DNA from 2 places in the Pantoea sp. X-Soil-MYKO-1785 genome. Region 1 is predicted to be linked to the other one. Evidence: predicted binding sites of a transcription regulator. Region 1 holds the regulator's gene; the other holds the start of a gene.
The links. Region 1 encodes PhoB, which activates phosphate uptake and scavenging genes when phosphate is short. Its sites were predicted from a motif close to CTGTCATAAAACTGNCNNAT; they were not measured.

Region 1 (7,779 bases):
GCAGACGGTGGCCAGCACCAGACCGGCAACCTTACCGATTGGGGTACTGAGTGCATCCACGCCGCCGCCGACGCGCGCCAGCGCTACCACGGTCATCACCGGCAGACCTACGGCAGTGATCAGAAAGCCAATCGCGGCGGTCCAGACGTGTTCGCCAGACTGAATACCGACCATCGGCGGGAAAATAATGTTGCCCGCGCCAACGAACAGGGCAAATGTCATGAAGCCCAGCGCGAGAATGTCTTTCGAGGTTAAACGATGTGTCATACGGCCTGTCACTGATGTTGCGGTGGAAGTTGGGTTTGTGTTGTCCCCTCGCTGCGTTAAAACCACGACCAGCCAGCCAATGTCAGCGCATTATGCTCATCGTGAGGTGAAGCGCAGGTGATTTAAGCTGCTTTTTTTCTGTTCACGGAGGGATGGATCGACAACGGGGCTAAGTAAAACGTTTATAGCGGGGAAAGGCAATACGGGATCGGAAAACCAGAAGGTTATCTCGTTATTTAAGCCACAGCCAGTGGATAGCGTTAATTTTTAACCCAGGCACACAAGATGATATGCCTAAATAATAAACAGGCCGCGAGAATTCCCCGCATAACGCCGCTGACAAATGCACAAAAGGCGCGTTTTACGCGCCTGTTTGCACAAGTTTACAGCATTACCACACCTGTTTTGCGATATCGACCACCAGGCGGATCTTCTGCCACTGCTGCTCTTCGCTCAGGCTGTTGCCCTCTTCGGTAGAAGCAAAGCCACACTGCGGGCTGAGACAGATCTGGTCGAGGCTGACATACTGCGCCGCTTCCTGCAGACGGGCTTTCACCTGCGCCGGATCTTCCAGCTCGCCGGATTTGGTGGTGATCAGGCCCAGCACCACCTGCTGATGGCCTGGCTTGATGAAGCGCAGCGGCTCAAAACCGCCTGAACGGGCATTGTCATATTCGAGGAAGAAGGCATCGACATTGACGCTGCCGAACAGGATTTCCGCCACCGGCTCGTAGCCGCCTTCTGAAATCCAGGTTGAGCGGAAGTTACCACGGCAGACATGCAGGCCAACGGTCAGATCGGCTGGCTTATCTTCCAGCGCCTTGTTCAGCACCTGAGCATAGGTCCGCGCCAGCGCTTCCGGATCGTCGCCGCGTGCCCGGATTTCGCGTTTCTGATCTTCAGAGCAGAGATACGCCCAGACGGTGTCATCCAGTTGCAGATAGCGGCAGCCAGCGGCGTAAAACGCTTTAATAGCGTCTTTATAAGTCTGTGCCAGGTCGTCAAAGTAATCAGCCAGGTCCGGATAGACCTCTGCATCGATCACTTTGCGCCCGCCACGGAAGTGCAGCACGCTGGGGCTGGGAATGGTCATTTTTGGCATTGCATCACCGGCGACGCTTTGCAAAAAGCGGAAATGCTCCAGCATCGGATGGCTGGAAAAACCGAGCTTACTTACCACTTTCACGCCATGCGCTTTGGTCTGCACGCCGTTGAACTGGATACCCTGCTCCGCTTCATACGCTTCCACGCCATCCAGGCCGTAGAAAAAGTCGAAGTGCCACCAGCCGCGACGAAATTCGCCATCGGTCACCACCTGCAGGCCATTTTCGCGCTGTTTTGCCACCACATCGCGGATGGCGTCATTTTCAACCTGCCGCAGGGCTGCCGCATCAATTTCACCGGCGGCGAACTGCTCACGCGCTTGCTTAATCGCGGCGGGACGCAGAAAACTGCCGACGGTATCAGCACGGAACGGGGCGGTATTTCTTTGCATGATCACTCCTGTCTCGCCTGCCGGTGGTTTCAGCAGGAAATAATTGCGCTCTGTTATTTATAGCCATCTGGATGGCTATACGTCTGAACGCAGGATGACACGTGCCGCCGTCCGCTGCAACAGAAGAAAATTCACCGCTCATGAAGAAAATTCATGTTGGCTGATAAGATGAGTTGCTGCCCAGCTTTGCAGCGGCTAAGGAGAGCCGTCTGTTACGCCAGTGACGATGATATTTACAGCAGCTAAGAAGAGCAGAAGGTGCGACCAGAGGTGAATCATCCAGCGCCGGTTAAGCAAAGTGTTACGCGCCTGAAGACGACCGATACAGCGCCGCGTGCCGGTCGCGGATAAGCAAAGCCATACGCGCCTGAAGACGATCGGTTAAACGCCGCGCGCCGGCAAAGCACATGCAGAACGCGCGCCTGAAGATGATCGATTAAGCGTGATGCCTGCCTGAAAAGGGTTAATTAAGCGCCGCGCGCGCCTGCGCCATCTGGCTATCAGAGAGTGGCAGATATCCCGCCTCGCTGACCCGTCGCTGTCCCTGCACCGAGAGCACCTGCTGCAGGAACGCTGCCACCAGCGGCGGCAATGGCTGACCCGGCGCCTTGTTGACGTACAGATAGAGCGGACGGGCCCACGGATAACGACCACTGCGGATCGCCTCTGCGTCGGGTGCTACAGCCTCACCCCGAGGGTTCACCACCGCCAGCATTTTTACGCCGCTGAGATGGAAGCCAAAACTGGCGTAACCGATGCTGCGTGGATTGCCGGCCACCGCCTGTACCACCGCTGCCGAACCGGGAAATTCGGCTACGTCATTGCGAAAATCGCCCTGACAGAGCGCCTGCTGCTTGAAGAATCCCCAGGTGCCGGACGCCGAGTTGCGTCCGTAGCGCTGGATCGGTCGGCGGACCCACTCAGATGCCTGCGTGCCGAGATCGCCCCAGCGTTGCGGCACCGATGTCGCGCCACACAGGCGGGTAATCGAGAAAATGGCGTCGAGCTGACGCGGCGTAATCTGCTGCAGCGGATTGCGTTGATTAACCACCACCACCAGCGCATCCATCGCTACCGGTACCGCCAGCGGAGGATAACCATAGCGCGCTTCAAACGCCTGCCGTTCATCCGCCTGCATCGGGCGGCTCATTGGCCCAAGCTGCGCCGCACCGGCAGCCAGCGCAGTCGGCGCGGTCGACGAACCGGAAGCCTGCACCTGCACATTGACCCCCGGTGCCTGCCGGCTGAAATCCTCGCCCCACAGCGTCATCAGGTAGCCCAGCGTATCAGACCCGACGCTGCTGAGGTTGCCCGACAGCGTGCCGGGCTGGGCCAGCGCCATGCCTGGCAATAAAATGACCATCAACAAAACAAGTGCGCGCATCAAGCAGATCCGTCAGCCATTAATGGAGGCATTCTCCTGCATCCCACTGCTGACAATCAACCTTGCCGGCAGGGTAAAGGTAAAACAGGTCTCCTGATGCGGCACGCTGGTGATATCTAGCCGCGCATTATGGTGGCTCAGGGCATGTTTCACGATCGCCAGCCCCAGCCCGCTGCCGCCGGTCGCCCGCGATCGCGCCTTATCGACCCGGTAGAAACGCTCGGTGAGACGGGGAATATGTTCAGCCGCGATGCCCGGCCCGTTATCGCACACCCGAAACGTTGCGCCCTGCTTGCTGCGCAGCCAGCTGATATCAATGCGCGTGCCCTCCGGCGTATGATTTACCGCGTTGTAGACCAGGTTGGAGATGGCGCTGCGCAGTTGTTCATCGTTGCCGAACACTTTCAGATGCGGATCGGTATGGAAATGGATGTCGTGACGTCCGCCGCTCAGGGTGGCGGCCTCATGCTGCAGCAGCCGGAGCATCACCGGCACATCAACCTTCTCTTTCAGATCGATCGCCGGTGCAGCTTCAATCCGCGACAGCGTCAGCAGCTGTTTAACCAGGCTGTCCATGCGGCGCGTCTGCTCCGACATGGTATGCAGCGCCTTACCGCGTGAACGCTCGTTCATCACCGAGTCATTCATCATCTCCAGATAGCCCTGCAGCACCGTCAGCGGGGTGCGCAGTTCATGGCTGACGTTGGCAAAGAAGTTACGCCGCGCCCCCTCCAGCTGATGCATCTGAGTGACGTCACGCGCCACCAGCAGCCACTGGCCTTCACTGTAGGGCATAACGCGAAATTCCATGTGGTACTGGTTATTCAGCACCAGCGTCAGCGGTTTGTCGAAGTCACGCTGGCGGATATAGCGCGAGAATTCCGGATAGCGCAGCAGGTTAAGGATGTTCTGGCCATTATCTTCTGGCCAGCGTAGCCCGAGATGCTGTTGTGCCAGCCCGTTGCACCAGAAAATGGTGCCCTCTTCGGTGGTGAGGATCACCGCATCCGGCAGCGACTCAGCGCCGCTGCGAAAGCGTTTAATCAGGTTGCCGAGTTCACGCCGCCGCCGCCGGTTGCGTAACTGCATCTGGTAGAGCCCGTAAAACAGCGGTTCCCAGCTGGCCCGCCCGGCCGGCGGCGTCATGGTGCGATCGAGCCACAACCAGTGCGACAGGCGCATCAGGTTGTGGAAATGCCACAGCAGCACCGCCAGCACGCTCAGCAACAGCAGCCACGGCAGATAACCGAACAGCAGGCCAAGCAGCAGCGCAGGCAGACACGCCAGCAGCAGTTCTGACAGTAATCTCTTCCAGGAGAGGCGTTCCAGCACGGTGAAAACTCCGTTTAGTAGCGGGCAGAGAAACGATACCCTGTTCCACGGACGGTTTGTACCATGCGATCGTGGCCGGAGACTTCCAGCGCTTTACGTAAACGGCGAATGTGAACATCGACGGTGCGATCTTCGACATACACGTTGGTGCCCCAGACGTGGTTCAGCAGCTGTTCGCGGCTATAAACCCGCTCCGGGTGGGTCATAAAGAAGTGCAGCAGTTTATATTCGGTAGGGCCCATTTCCAGCGGCGTGGTTTCCGACATCACCCGGTGCGAGGAGGGATCCAGACTCAGTCCCTGCATCTCAATCACCTCTTCCACCGCCATCGGTGAAATACGGCGCATGACGGCTTTGATGCGCGCCATCAGCTCTTTTGGCGAGAACGGCTTGGTGATGTAATCGTCAGCGCCGACTTCCAGCCCGCGCACCCGGTCCTCTTCTTCACCGCGGGCGGTTAGCATCATCACCGGAATATCGCGGGTCATCGCTTCGCGTTTCAGATGCTTAATAAACTGAATGCCGCTGCCGCCGGGTAACATCCAGTCCAGCAGAATCAGATCGGGCCAGGGTTCAATCAGCTTACCCACTGCGCTGTCATAATCTTCCGCCTCAATTGGCTGATAGTCGTTCTGCTCCAGAACAAAGCACAACATTTCACGGATTGGGGCTTCATCTTCCACAACCAAAATGCGCTTAGCCATTATTACTCCTGCTGATATGACGGCTGTCACTGAGATTCGCGGCGCCATTATGCGTCAGATTTGTGACACTTTTATGAAAAACATACCCGCTCATTCAGGCCAGTGGTAATCAATTATGACCGCGCAGCGACAATTTTTCGCTTTGGCCACAGAGCCAGTATAATCGCCGGGCGAATTACAACGGCAGGGAGTTTTATGCGCATCATTCATACTGCGGACTGGCATCTGGGGCAGTTCTTTTACAACAAGAGTCGGGCAGCGGAACATCAGGCGTTTCTCGACTGGTTGTTGATCCAGATCGAACAGCATCAGGTGGATGCGTTAATCGTGGCGGGCGATCTGTTCGATACCGGCACCCCGCCCAGCTACGCGCGCGAAATGTTCAACCGCTTTGTGGTGGCGCTGCAGCCCAGCGGCTGTCAGCTGATTGTGCTGGCGGGCAATCACGACTCGGTGGCGACGCTCAATGAGTCACGCGAACTGCTCGCCTGCCTGAATACCCGGGTGATCGCCACGCCCGAGGCCAACAGCGATGTGCTGCTGCTCACCACCCGTCAGGGCGCGCCGGGCGTGCTGCTGTGCGCCATTCCATATCTGCGGCCGCGCGACATCCTGCGCAGCCGCGCCGGCCAGTCCGGACGCGACAAGCAGACCTCGCTGCTGGAGGCGATTGCTCATCATTATCAGCAGCGCGTGGCTGCCGCGCGGGCGCTGGACCCGGCTCTGCCAATCGTGGCCACCGGCCATCTCACCACCGTCGGCGTCAGCCAGAGCGACTCGGTACGTGACATCTATATCGGCACGCTGGACGCCTTTCCGGCCGCCGCCTTTCCTGAGGTCGATTACATCGCGCTCGGCCACATTCATCGCGCTCAGCGGGTAGCGGGCACCGAGCACATCCGTTACAGCGGCTCGCCGATTGCACTCAGTTTTGATGAACTGGGCAGTGAAAAAAGCGTCTTCCTGCTGGACTTCACCCCGCGCGGTTTGCAAACGGTGACGCCGCTGGTGGTGCCGCAGGTGCAGCCGATGCAGGTACTGAAAGGCTCACTGGCACAGATTGCGCAGCAGCTCAGCGATTTCAGCGGCGTGCAGCAGGAAAAACCGACCTGGCTGGATATCGAAGTCACTACTCAGGAGTACCTCAGCGACCTGCAGCGCCAGGTGGAAACCCTGACCGCAGAACTGCCGGTGGAAGTGTTGCTGTTGCGCCGCAGCCGCGAGCAGCGTCAGCACAGTCTGGCGCGACTCGACAACGAAACCCTGAGCGAACTGAAAGTGGAAGAGGTGTTTGCCCGTCGCCTGGCGCTGGATAGTGAACTGCAACCGCAGCAGATCGATCAGATGACCACCCTGTTCCGCCAGACGCTGGCCGACATTGAGGAACCACAGTGAAGATCCTCACGCTACGGTTTAAAAACCTTAACGCACTGCGCGGTGAATGGTTTATCGATTTCCGCGCCGAACCCTTCGCCAGCAACGGGCTGTTCGCGATTACCGGTGCCACCGGCGCAGGCAAAACCACGCTGCTGGATGCCATCTGTCTGGCACTCTATCACCAGACGCCGCGTCTCGGCGCCATCTCCCAGAGTCAGAATGCGCTGATGACCCGCGACTGCGCCGAGTGTCTGGCCGAAGTGGAATTTGAGATCAAAGGCGAAGCCTGGCGCGCCTTCTGGAGCCAGAACCGCGCACGCGGCACCGCCGACGGCAAACTGCAGGCGCCGCGGGTGGAGCTGGCGCGCTGTGCCGACGATACCATCGTCGCCGACAAGGTCGGTGACAAACTGAGGCTGATTGAGACCCTTTCCGGCCTCGACTTTGAGCGTTTTACCCGCTCGATGATGCTCTCCCAGGGACAGTTCGCCGCCTTCCTCAACGCCAAAGCCAGCGAACGGGCCGAACTGCTGGAAGAGCTGACCGGCACCGAAATTTACGGCCAGATTTCCGCCGCAATCTATGAACGCCATAAAGAGGCAAAAACCGCGCTCGACCTGCTGCGCAGCCGGGCGGGCGCCATGGCGCTGCTGGATGACGACACCCGCACCGCGCTGCAACAGCAGATGCTGCAACTGAGCGCGGCGGAACAGACGCTGAGTCGTGACTATCAGCACGCCCAGCAGCAGCAGCAGTGGCAGCAACAGGCGCAGCAGCTCCAGCAGGATATCGCGCAGACCCGCCAGGCGCTGCAACAGGCGGAGGCGGCGGCGCAGGCCGCTGAAGCGGACCGGCAGCGGCTGACGCGCAGCGAACCGGCTGAAAAGCTGCGGGCTACCCTGCAGCAGCGCGACGAACGGGCGAATGCGCTGCGTGAGGTACGCAGTCAGCAGCAGCAGCTGTCCGACGCGCACCAGCAGGCGCTGGCTGAACAGCAACGCCAGCAGCAGCACTATGCCGCCGCCCAGGCCGCGGCGGAACAGGCACGCCAGCAACAGCAGCAACAGGAGAGCCTGCTGACCGAACAGGTGATGCCGCTGGATCAGTCACTGCAGGCACTGCAACAGCAGCTGACGCAGCAGCAGCAGGAAAAAGAGCGCCAGCAGCAGCAGTACGATCGGACTCAAGGTACGCTGACCGAACAGACTCACCAGCTTAGC
Region 2 (7,779 bases), 3.0 Mb from region 1:
GCGAAGATTGCGCCTTACGTGCATCAGCGCTGGTAGTCGTACGATTTACAACGCCTGGGCGCACGCCCAGGCGGAACTCCACGCCCACTGGAAGTTATATCCCCCCAGCCAGCCGGTCACATCCACCACTTCACCAATGAAATAGAGGCCCGGTACCGTCCGTGCTTCCATGGTTTTCGAAGAGAGCTGGGTGGTATCCACGCCGCCCAGCGTCACTTCAGCAGTGCGATAGCCTTCGGTTCCGTTTGGCTGAATACGCCAGGCGTGCAGCGTCTGCACCAGCTCTGCCTGCTGCTTGCTGTTGAGCTGCTTCAGAGTGATATCCGGCACCACCTTCAGCGTTTGCAGCACTTCCACCAGCCGTTTCGGCAGAATTTTTGCCAGGCTGTTCTTCAGGCTAAGGTTCGGATGCGCCTCACGCTGAACGGTCAGAAAGGCATCAAGCGGCGTGGCAGGCGACAGATCGATGGTGACGAACTCACCCGGCAGCCAGTAGCTGGAGATCTGCAACACCGCCGGGCCAGAGAGCCCACGGTGGGTAAACAGCATCGCCTCTTTAAAGCGGGTGCCGTCCTGCGCGTCGATGGTGGTTTCCAGTGCTACGCCGGACAGCGTCTGCAGCTGTTCCAGCAGCGGCTTATGCAGGGTAAACGGCACCAGCGCAGCGCGCGTCGGGAAAACAGTCAGACCAAACTGTTCAGCAATTTTATAGCCAAACGGCGACGCGCCCAGGCCGGGCATCGACAGGCCGCCGCTGGCAATCACCAGTTTTTCCGCCTGCACCGTGCTGCCGTTCAGTTGCAGGGTGTAGCCGCTGTCGTCACGCGTCACGTTCAGTACTTCACTGCGTAACCGCAGCGTCACCTGGCCCTTTTCACACTCGGCCAGCAGCAGATCGACAATCTGCTGGGCGGAATCGTCACAAAACAGCTGGCCGAGGGTTTTCTCATGCCAGGCGATCTGGTGACGATTAACCAGATCGATAAAGTCCCACTGGGTATAACGCGCCAGCGCCGACTTACAGAAATGGGGGTTATGTGACAGATAGGCTGCCGGTTCGGTGTACAGATTGGTGAAGTTGCAGCGCCCGCCGCCTGACATCAGGATCTTTCGTCCCGGCTTTTTGCCGTTATCCAGCAGCAATACGCGACGCCCGCGCTGTCCGGCCTGGGCAGCACAGAACAGCCCTGCGGCCCCGGCACCAATGATGATAACGTCAAACTGTTCCACGGCGGTTTACTCACTTAATCGGAAAGGCGCAGATTGTAGTGATCTGCTCACTGAGACGCCAGTGTCAAAAATTTGCCGTAAATGTGTCATAATGTAACTGACTAATATCTGGGCCTTTTTACCCCTTTAACCCGGCTACGTTACTGCTAAAGGTCAAATTAAGGCTATATTTTCCTTTCCCATACAGCACGTTGTCGCGGATAATGCGCCGCGTTCATGTCCTCCAAAAATGGCGTAACGTTTATGCTACATCTGTTTGCTGGTCTAGACCTCAGTACTGGCCTGTTATTGGTTCTTGCCCTGCTGTTTGTATTGTTTTACGAAGCAATCAACGGCTTCCACGACACGGCCAACGCAGTTGCGACGGTCATCTATACGCGTGCCATGCGTGCCCAGCTTGCTGTGGTTATGGCTGGCGTGTTTAACTTCTTTGGCGTGCTACTCGGTGGATTGAGTGTCGCCTATGCCATTGTTCATATGCTCCCCACCGATCTGTTGTTGAATGTTGGATCGGCTCACGGTCTCGCCATGGTGTTTTCTATGCTGCTGGCGGCGATTATCTGGAATCTCGGCACCTGGTATCTGGGTCTGCCGGCGTCCAGCTCCCATACCCTGATCGGCGCCATTATTGGTATCGGTCTGACCAACGCCCTGATGACCGGTACCTCGGTGGTTGATGCGCTCAACATCCCGAAAGTGCTGAACATCTTCCTGTCTCTGATCCTGTCGCCGATTGTCGGCCTGGTGATTGCCGGTGGCCTGATCTTTATTCTGCGCCGTTACTGGAGCAGCACTAAAAAACGTGCCCGCATTCATATGACGCCAGCCGACCGCGAAAAGATCGACGGCAAGAAAAAGCCGCCGTTCTGGACCCGCATCGCCCTGATTGTTTCGGCGATCGGCGTCAGCTATTCGCATGGCGCGAATGACGGCCAGAAAGGCATTGGTCTGATCATGCTGGTGTTGATTGGCGTGGCACCGGCCGGCTTCGTGGTGAACATGAATGCCTCAGGCTACGACATCACCCGCACCCGCGATGCGGTTAATCATCTGGAGCAGTATTATCAGCAGCACAACGCTTCGCTGACGCATATTATCCAGATGGCACCGCCTAAGCTGCCAACGCCGGAAGAAGTGCCATCCACCAGCCCGCAGGAGTTCCACTGTGACAGCGCCCGCGCGTTACAGGCGGTTCAGCGCGCACAGGTGTTGCTGAATAACCTGCAAAGTTACGATCAGCTGACGGTCGAACAGCGCGGCCAGATGCGTCGCCTGCTGCTGTGTATCTCAGACACGGCGGACAAAGCGGCCAGGCTGCCGGAAACCACCCCGGACGACAAACGCTTCCTTAACAAGCTGAAAAGCGATCTGCTTGGCACCATCGAGTATGCGCCAATCTGGATTATCGTTGCGGTCGCGTTAGCGCTGGGCATCGGCACCATGATTGGCTGGCGTCGTGTTGCCACCACCATTGGTGAGAAGATTGGTAAAAAAGGCATGACCTATGCGCAGGGAATGTCAGCCCAGGTTACGGCAGCGCTCTCTATCGGCGTCGCCAGCTATACCGGGATGCCGGTTTCCACCACCCACATCCTCTCTTCGTCAGTCGCCGGTACCATGCTGGTTGACGGCGGCGGATTGCAGAGCCGGACCATCAAAAACATCGCCATGGCGTGGATCTTCACGCTGCCGGTGTGTATTGTGCTGTCAGGTTCGCTCTACTGGATTGCGTTAAAACTGGTGTAATGCCAGCCAGACCAGAGGGCGACGAAAGTCGCCCTTTTTAATGCCAGATCGCCATCGCCACCAGGCTGATCACCACCAGTCCACACAGCGCGCTGGTCAGCATAAACTGTCCTCTTACCCGCTCGCAGCGACGAATGAATTCGTCATCATGATGATCAAGATAGCGTTTCGCCCAGATATAGGTCACCAGCCGCACCTGCTTGCTGGGCTGCCCATGAGAAGTGAAAAATCCCGCCCCGTCGACATACTGATACAGCAGCGGATCGCAACCGCGTAATACCGCCAGCAACGCACGCAGAGAAGAAAAATAGCGCGCCATATTCACAATACACACCACACAAAGCGCCCAAAAAAGCGCAATAGTACTGATCATATTCTCCCCTCCTGGCTGGAGCCGCAGGAACAGACGCAGCGGGAAAACGCTGAGCACGCCCACAGAAATAGCCAACCTCTGAATCACCCAACTGCGATAGTGTTCTGAACGCCTGGGCGGTAACAAACCAGACCGCCTTTTTTCAGTGTAGGAGAAATGTTTAAATTTTTTCCAGCGATGAATTTCGTTTGGTGCGAGTAAAATTTCCGCATCGTTGATCTTATTCACAAGCCAGGCGGCAACGGCAGCATTTGCCCGCAGAGAAGGCTATACTCAGAAACATAACAACATGACCACCTGCACCGCAGGTACACACTTTGGTGGCGCTCATCGCCCGCTCGCGCAAAGGATTTCGCTAAGCTGTGACGCGGCAGGAACCCCGGATGCCATCCTTAATCTCGTGAAAGGAGTTTTATCATGGCTTATAAACATATCCTGATTGCAGTAGACCTTTCTCCCGAAAGCCAGTTACTGGTGGATAAAGCCGTTTCGCTGGCCCGCCCTTACGACGCCAAAATTTCCCTGATTCACGTTGATGTGAATTATTCCGATCTCTACACCGGCCTGATTGATGTCAACCTCGGCGATATGCAGAAGCGTATTTCTGAAGAGACGCACTCTGCTCTGAAAGGTCTGTCTGATTCCGCGGGCTACCCGATCAGTGAAACCCTGAGCGGCAGCGGCGATCTCGGCCAGGTGCTGGTGGATGCGATTAAAAAGTATGACGTCGATCTGGTGGTATGTGGTCATCACCAGGACTTCTGGAGCAAGCTGATGTCGTCGGCGCGCCAGTTGATCAACACCGTGCATATCGACATGCTGATTGTGCCGCTACGCGATGAAGACGAAGCCTGAGTGACGCTCAAAGACCATAAAGCCGGCTGATTGCCGGCTTTTTTATCGGGTTAACTGACCAGCGGCGGGTAGATATCGAAACGATGGCTTTTGGTCACCACCGCCGCCTGGGTGATCACGCCTGCCAGCGGCGGCGCATAGTCGGGCCGCTTCACCACGATCCGCTTCTTTGCCAGCCGGCGGGCCGGTTCCAGCAGCGCGTCAGCATCCTCATCAGCACCGACCAGCGACTGAAACACCCGCATCTCCTTTTTCACCAGCGCGCTTTTCTGCCGATGCGGATACATCGGGTCGAGATAAACCACGTCCGGCTGCGGGGTGATATCGCTCAGCGCCTCGGCGCTGGCGGCGTGAATCAGCGTCAGCCGCTGACGCAGCCAGCCGCCGATTTCCGCATCCTGATAGCCGCGCTGTAAACCATCTTCCAGCAGCGCTGCCACCACCGGATGGCGCTCCAGCATTCGCACCCGGCAGCCCAGCGCCGCCAGAACAAAGGCATCGCGTCCGAGTCCGGCGGTGGCATCCACCACATCCGGCAGATAGTCACCTTTAATCCCGACCGCTTTTGCCACCGCTTCACCGCGTCCGCCGCCAAAACGGCGTCGGTGCGCCATCGCACCCGAGACAAAATCGACAAAAACGCCGCCCAGCTTCGGCTCATCGCGCTTACGCAGCTCAAGATGCGTCGGGGTTTGTACCAGCGCCAGCAAGGCGTTCTCGTCGTGCTCCAGCTGCCAGCGCTGCGCTAAACGTGATAAGGCGCCGTCTCCGGCGCCTGATTCATCGAGCAAACAGATTTTCACCTGATGACTTATCCCTGAATACCGTAATGTTCCAGCATGGCGTCGAGCTGCGGTTCACGGCCGCGGAAGCGTTTGAACAGCTCCATCGGCTCTTCGGAACCGCCACGCGTCAGGATATTGTCGAGGAACGACTGGCCGGTTTCGCGGTTGAAAATGCCCTCTTCTTCAAAGCGTGAATAGGCATCCGCCGCCAGCACATCCGCCCACAGGTAGCTGTAGTAACCGGCCGCATAGCCACCGGCGAAGATGTGGCTGAAGGCGTGCGGGAAACGGCCCCATTCCGGACTCGGCACCACCGCAACGCGGCTTTTCACTTCACGCAGCGTCTCAAGAATTTGTGCCCCTTTGGCCGGGTCAAATTCGGTATGCAGACGGAAGTCGAACAGGCCGAACTCCAGCTGACGCAGAATAAACAGCGCCGCCTGGTAGTTCTTGGCCGCCAGCATTTTATCCAGCAGCGCCTTCGGCAGCGGTTCACCGGTTTCATAGTGACCGGAGATGAACGCCAGCGCATCCGGCTCCCAGCACCAGTTTTCCATAAACTGGCTTGGCAGTTCGACCGCATCCCACGGCACCCCGCTGATGCCGGAAACGCCAGGTACTTCAACCCGGGTCAGCATATGATGCAGACCGTGACCAAACTCATGGAACAGGGTGATCACTTCGTCATGAGTGAACAGCGCCGGTTTGCCCTGCACCGGACGGTTAAAGTTACAGGTCAGGTAGGCGACCGGCTTCTGCAGGCTGCCATCGGCTTTACGCATCTGGCCGACGCAGTCATCCATCCAGGCTCCGCCGCGTTTGTGTTCACGCGCATACAGATCCAGATAGAAACTGCCGCGCAGTTCGCCGGTTTCATCGAACAGATCGAAGAACTTCACGTCAGGATGATAAACTTCCACATCGGTACGCTGTTTTGCCGTGATGCCGTAAATACGCTTAACCACTTCGAACAGGCCAGCCACCGCCCGGGATTCCGGGAAGTAAGGGCGCAGCTGTTCATCGCTGATGGTGTAGAGATGCTGCTTCTGTTTTTCACCGTAATAGGTGAGATCCCACGGATTAAGCTCGGTCACGCCGTGCTCTTTTTGCGCAAAGGCGCGCAGCTGCTCCAGCTCTTTTTCACCCTGAGGACGGGCGCGTTCCGCCAGATCGTTAAGGAAGTCGATCACCTGAGACGGGCTTTGCGCCATCTTAGTCGCCAGCGATTTATCGGCGTAGGAGTCAAAGCCCAGCAGCTGCGCCAGTTCATGACGCAGCGCCAGCTCTTCCGCCATGATCGGGCCGTTATCCCATTTACCGGCATTCGGCCCCTGATCGGACGCGCGGGTCGCGTAGGCGCGATACATCTCTTCGCGCAGCGCAGCGTTATCGCAGTAGGTCATCACTGGCAGATAGCTGGGGATATCCAGCGTCAGCAGCCAGCCTTCCTGACCTTTGGCTTCCGCCTGGGCCCTGGCCGCAGCCATCGCGCTTTCCGGCATGCCCGCCAGATCGTTTTCATCGGTGATCAGCTTGCTCCAGCCCATGGTGGCATCCAGCACGTTGTTGCTGTAAGCCGATCCCAGTTCGGAGAGGCGGGCAGCAATTTCGCCGTAGCGCTGCTGTTTATCTTTCGCCAGGCCGATACCGGAAAGTTCGAAATCGCGCAGCGCATTATCGACCGCTTTCTTCTGCGCCAGATCCAGCGCGGCGTACTGGTCACCCTCTTTCAGGTTGCGGTACGCCTGATACAGGCCTTCATGCTGGCCGACCCAGGTGCTGTATTCAGACAGCAGCGGCAGCGTCTGCTCATAGGCTTCACGCAGTTCCGGGCTGTTTTTAACCGAGTTCAGGTGGCTGACCGGGGAAAAAATGCGGCTCAGACGGTCATCGCTCTCCGCCAGCGGCTGAACCAGGTTGTCCCAGCTATAGGGTGCGCCTTGCGCCACCACTTTTTCGACCATCGCGCGGCAGTCGTTCAGGACTTCCGTAACGGCAGGAACCACATGTTCAGGCTGGATGGCAGAAAAAGGGGGAAGCGTAAAAGATGTCAGTAGCGGATTGGTCATAGCGCAGTCCTTTATTGATGTGTGGGGCGCGATGGGTCGCGCAACGCAATCTAAGTAACATGCGGCTAAGTGTAGCGAAAATCAATGGGGCCTGGCTTCGCTGCGGAAGAAACGAGCGGAATGCCATCGCCGATCGACCGGCAGAATTTGCGTTGCATCAAAGCGCAGCCGCTGCGGTTAGGGTCTAATGCCGCCGTTGCGACAGCTGTCGGCTTTCCACCTGCAGCGTGCGGCCCCGGCGGGATTAGTTATCATGCTTTCGACCCATCGGCGGGACATCCCTGATATAATCGCCCGCTTAATGGTTCTCATGCTGTTCCTGCGTCGGTTGCTGTGCGTCGTTCTGTGGGTAATACGTGAGGTAATAATTGGTATAAATTGATTTTCCATCAATTAAAACCTTATACATTCAACAGGATAAACAATGCTGAGTTATCGCCATAGCTTCCATGCTGGCAACCACGCTGACGTGCTGAAGCACACCGTACTGAGCCTGATCATCACCGCGCTGAAAGAGAAAGAGAAACCGTTCTTTTATCTTGATACCCACGCGGGTGCAGGACGTTATCAACTGAGCGGTGAGCACGCTGAGCGCACCGGCGAGTATCTGGAAGGCATCGCCCGCATCTGGCAGCAGCCGGACGCGCCAGAGCTGCTACAACCTTACTTCGACGCCATCCGTGCGCTCAACCGTAACGGAACGCTGCGTTATTATCCCGGT

Region 2: the regulator PhoB is predicted to act here: its motif matches at 1,292-1,311, upstream of pitA (inorganic phosphate transporter PitA).

The regions. Positions count from the first base shown of each region.
Region 1 is NZ_AP036000.1:936,165-943,943, reverse strand. It holds gene brnQ (branched-chain amino acid transporter carrier protein BrnQ) at 1-267, opposite strand, end outside; gene AC6I8D_RS04255 (cobalamin-independent methionine synthase II family protein) at 659-1,762, opposite strand; gene AC6I8D_RS04250 (PstS family phosphate ABC transporter substrate-binding protein) at 2,226-3,146, opposite strand; gene phoR (phosphate regulon sensor histidine kinase PhoR) at 3,159-4,478, opposite strand; gene phoB (phosphate response regulator transcription factor PhoB) at 4,493-5,182, opposite strand; gene sbcD (exonuclease subunit SbcD) at 5,378-6,577, shown strand; gene AC6I8D_RS04230 (AAA family ATPase) at 6,574-7,779, shown strand, end outside.
Region 2 is NZ_AP036000.1:3,953,810-3,961,588, forward strand. It holds gene AC6I8D_RS18790 (aldo/keto reductase) at 1-36, shown strand, start outside; gene AC6I8D_RS18795 (BaiN/RdsA family NAD(P)/FAD-dependent oxidoreductase) at 46-1,230, opposite strand; gene pitA (inorganic phosphate transporter PitA) at 1,474-2,976, shown strand; gene uspB (universal stress protein UspB) at 3,014-3,349, opposite strand; gene uspA (universal stress protein UspA) at 3,767-4,204, shown strand; gene rsmJ (16S rRNA (guanine(1516)-N(2))-methyltransferase RsmJ) at 4,255-5,007, opposite strand; gene prlC (oligopeptidase A) at 5,016-7,058, opposite strand; gene AC6I8D_RS18825 (23S rRNA (adenine(2030)-N(6))-methyltransferase RlmJ) at 7,483-7,779, shown strand, end outside.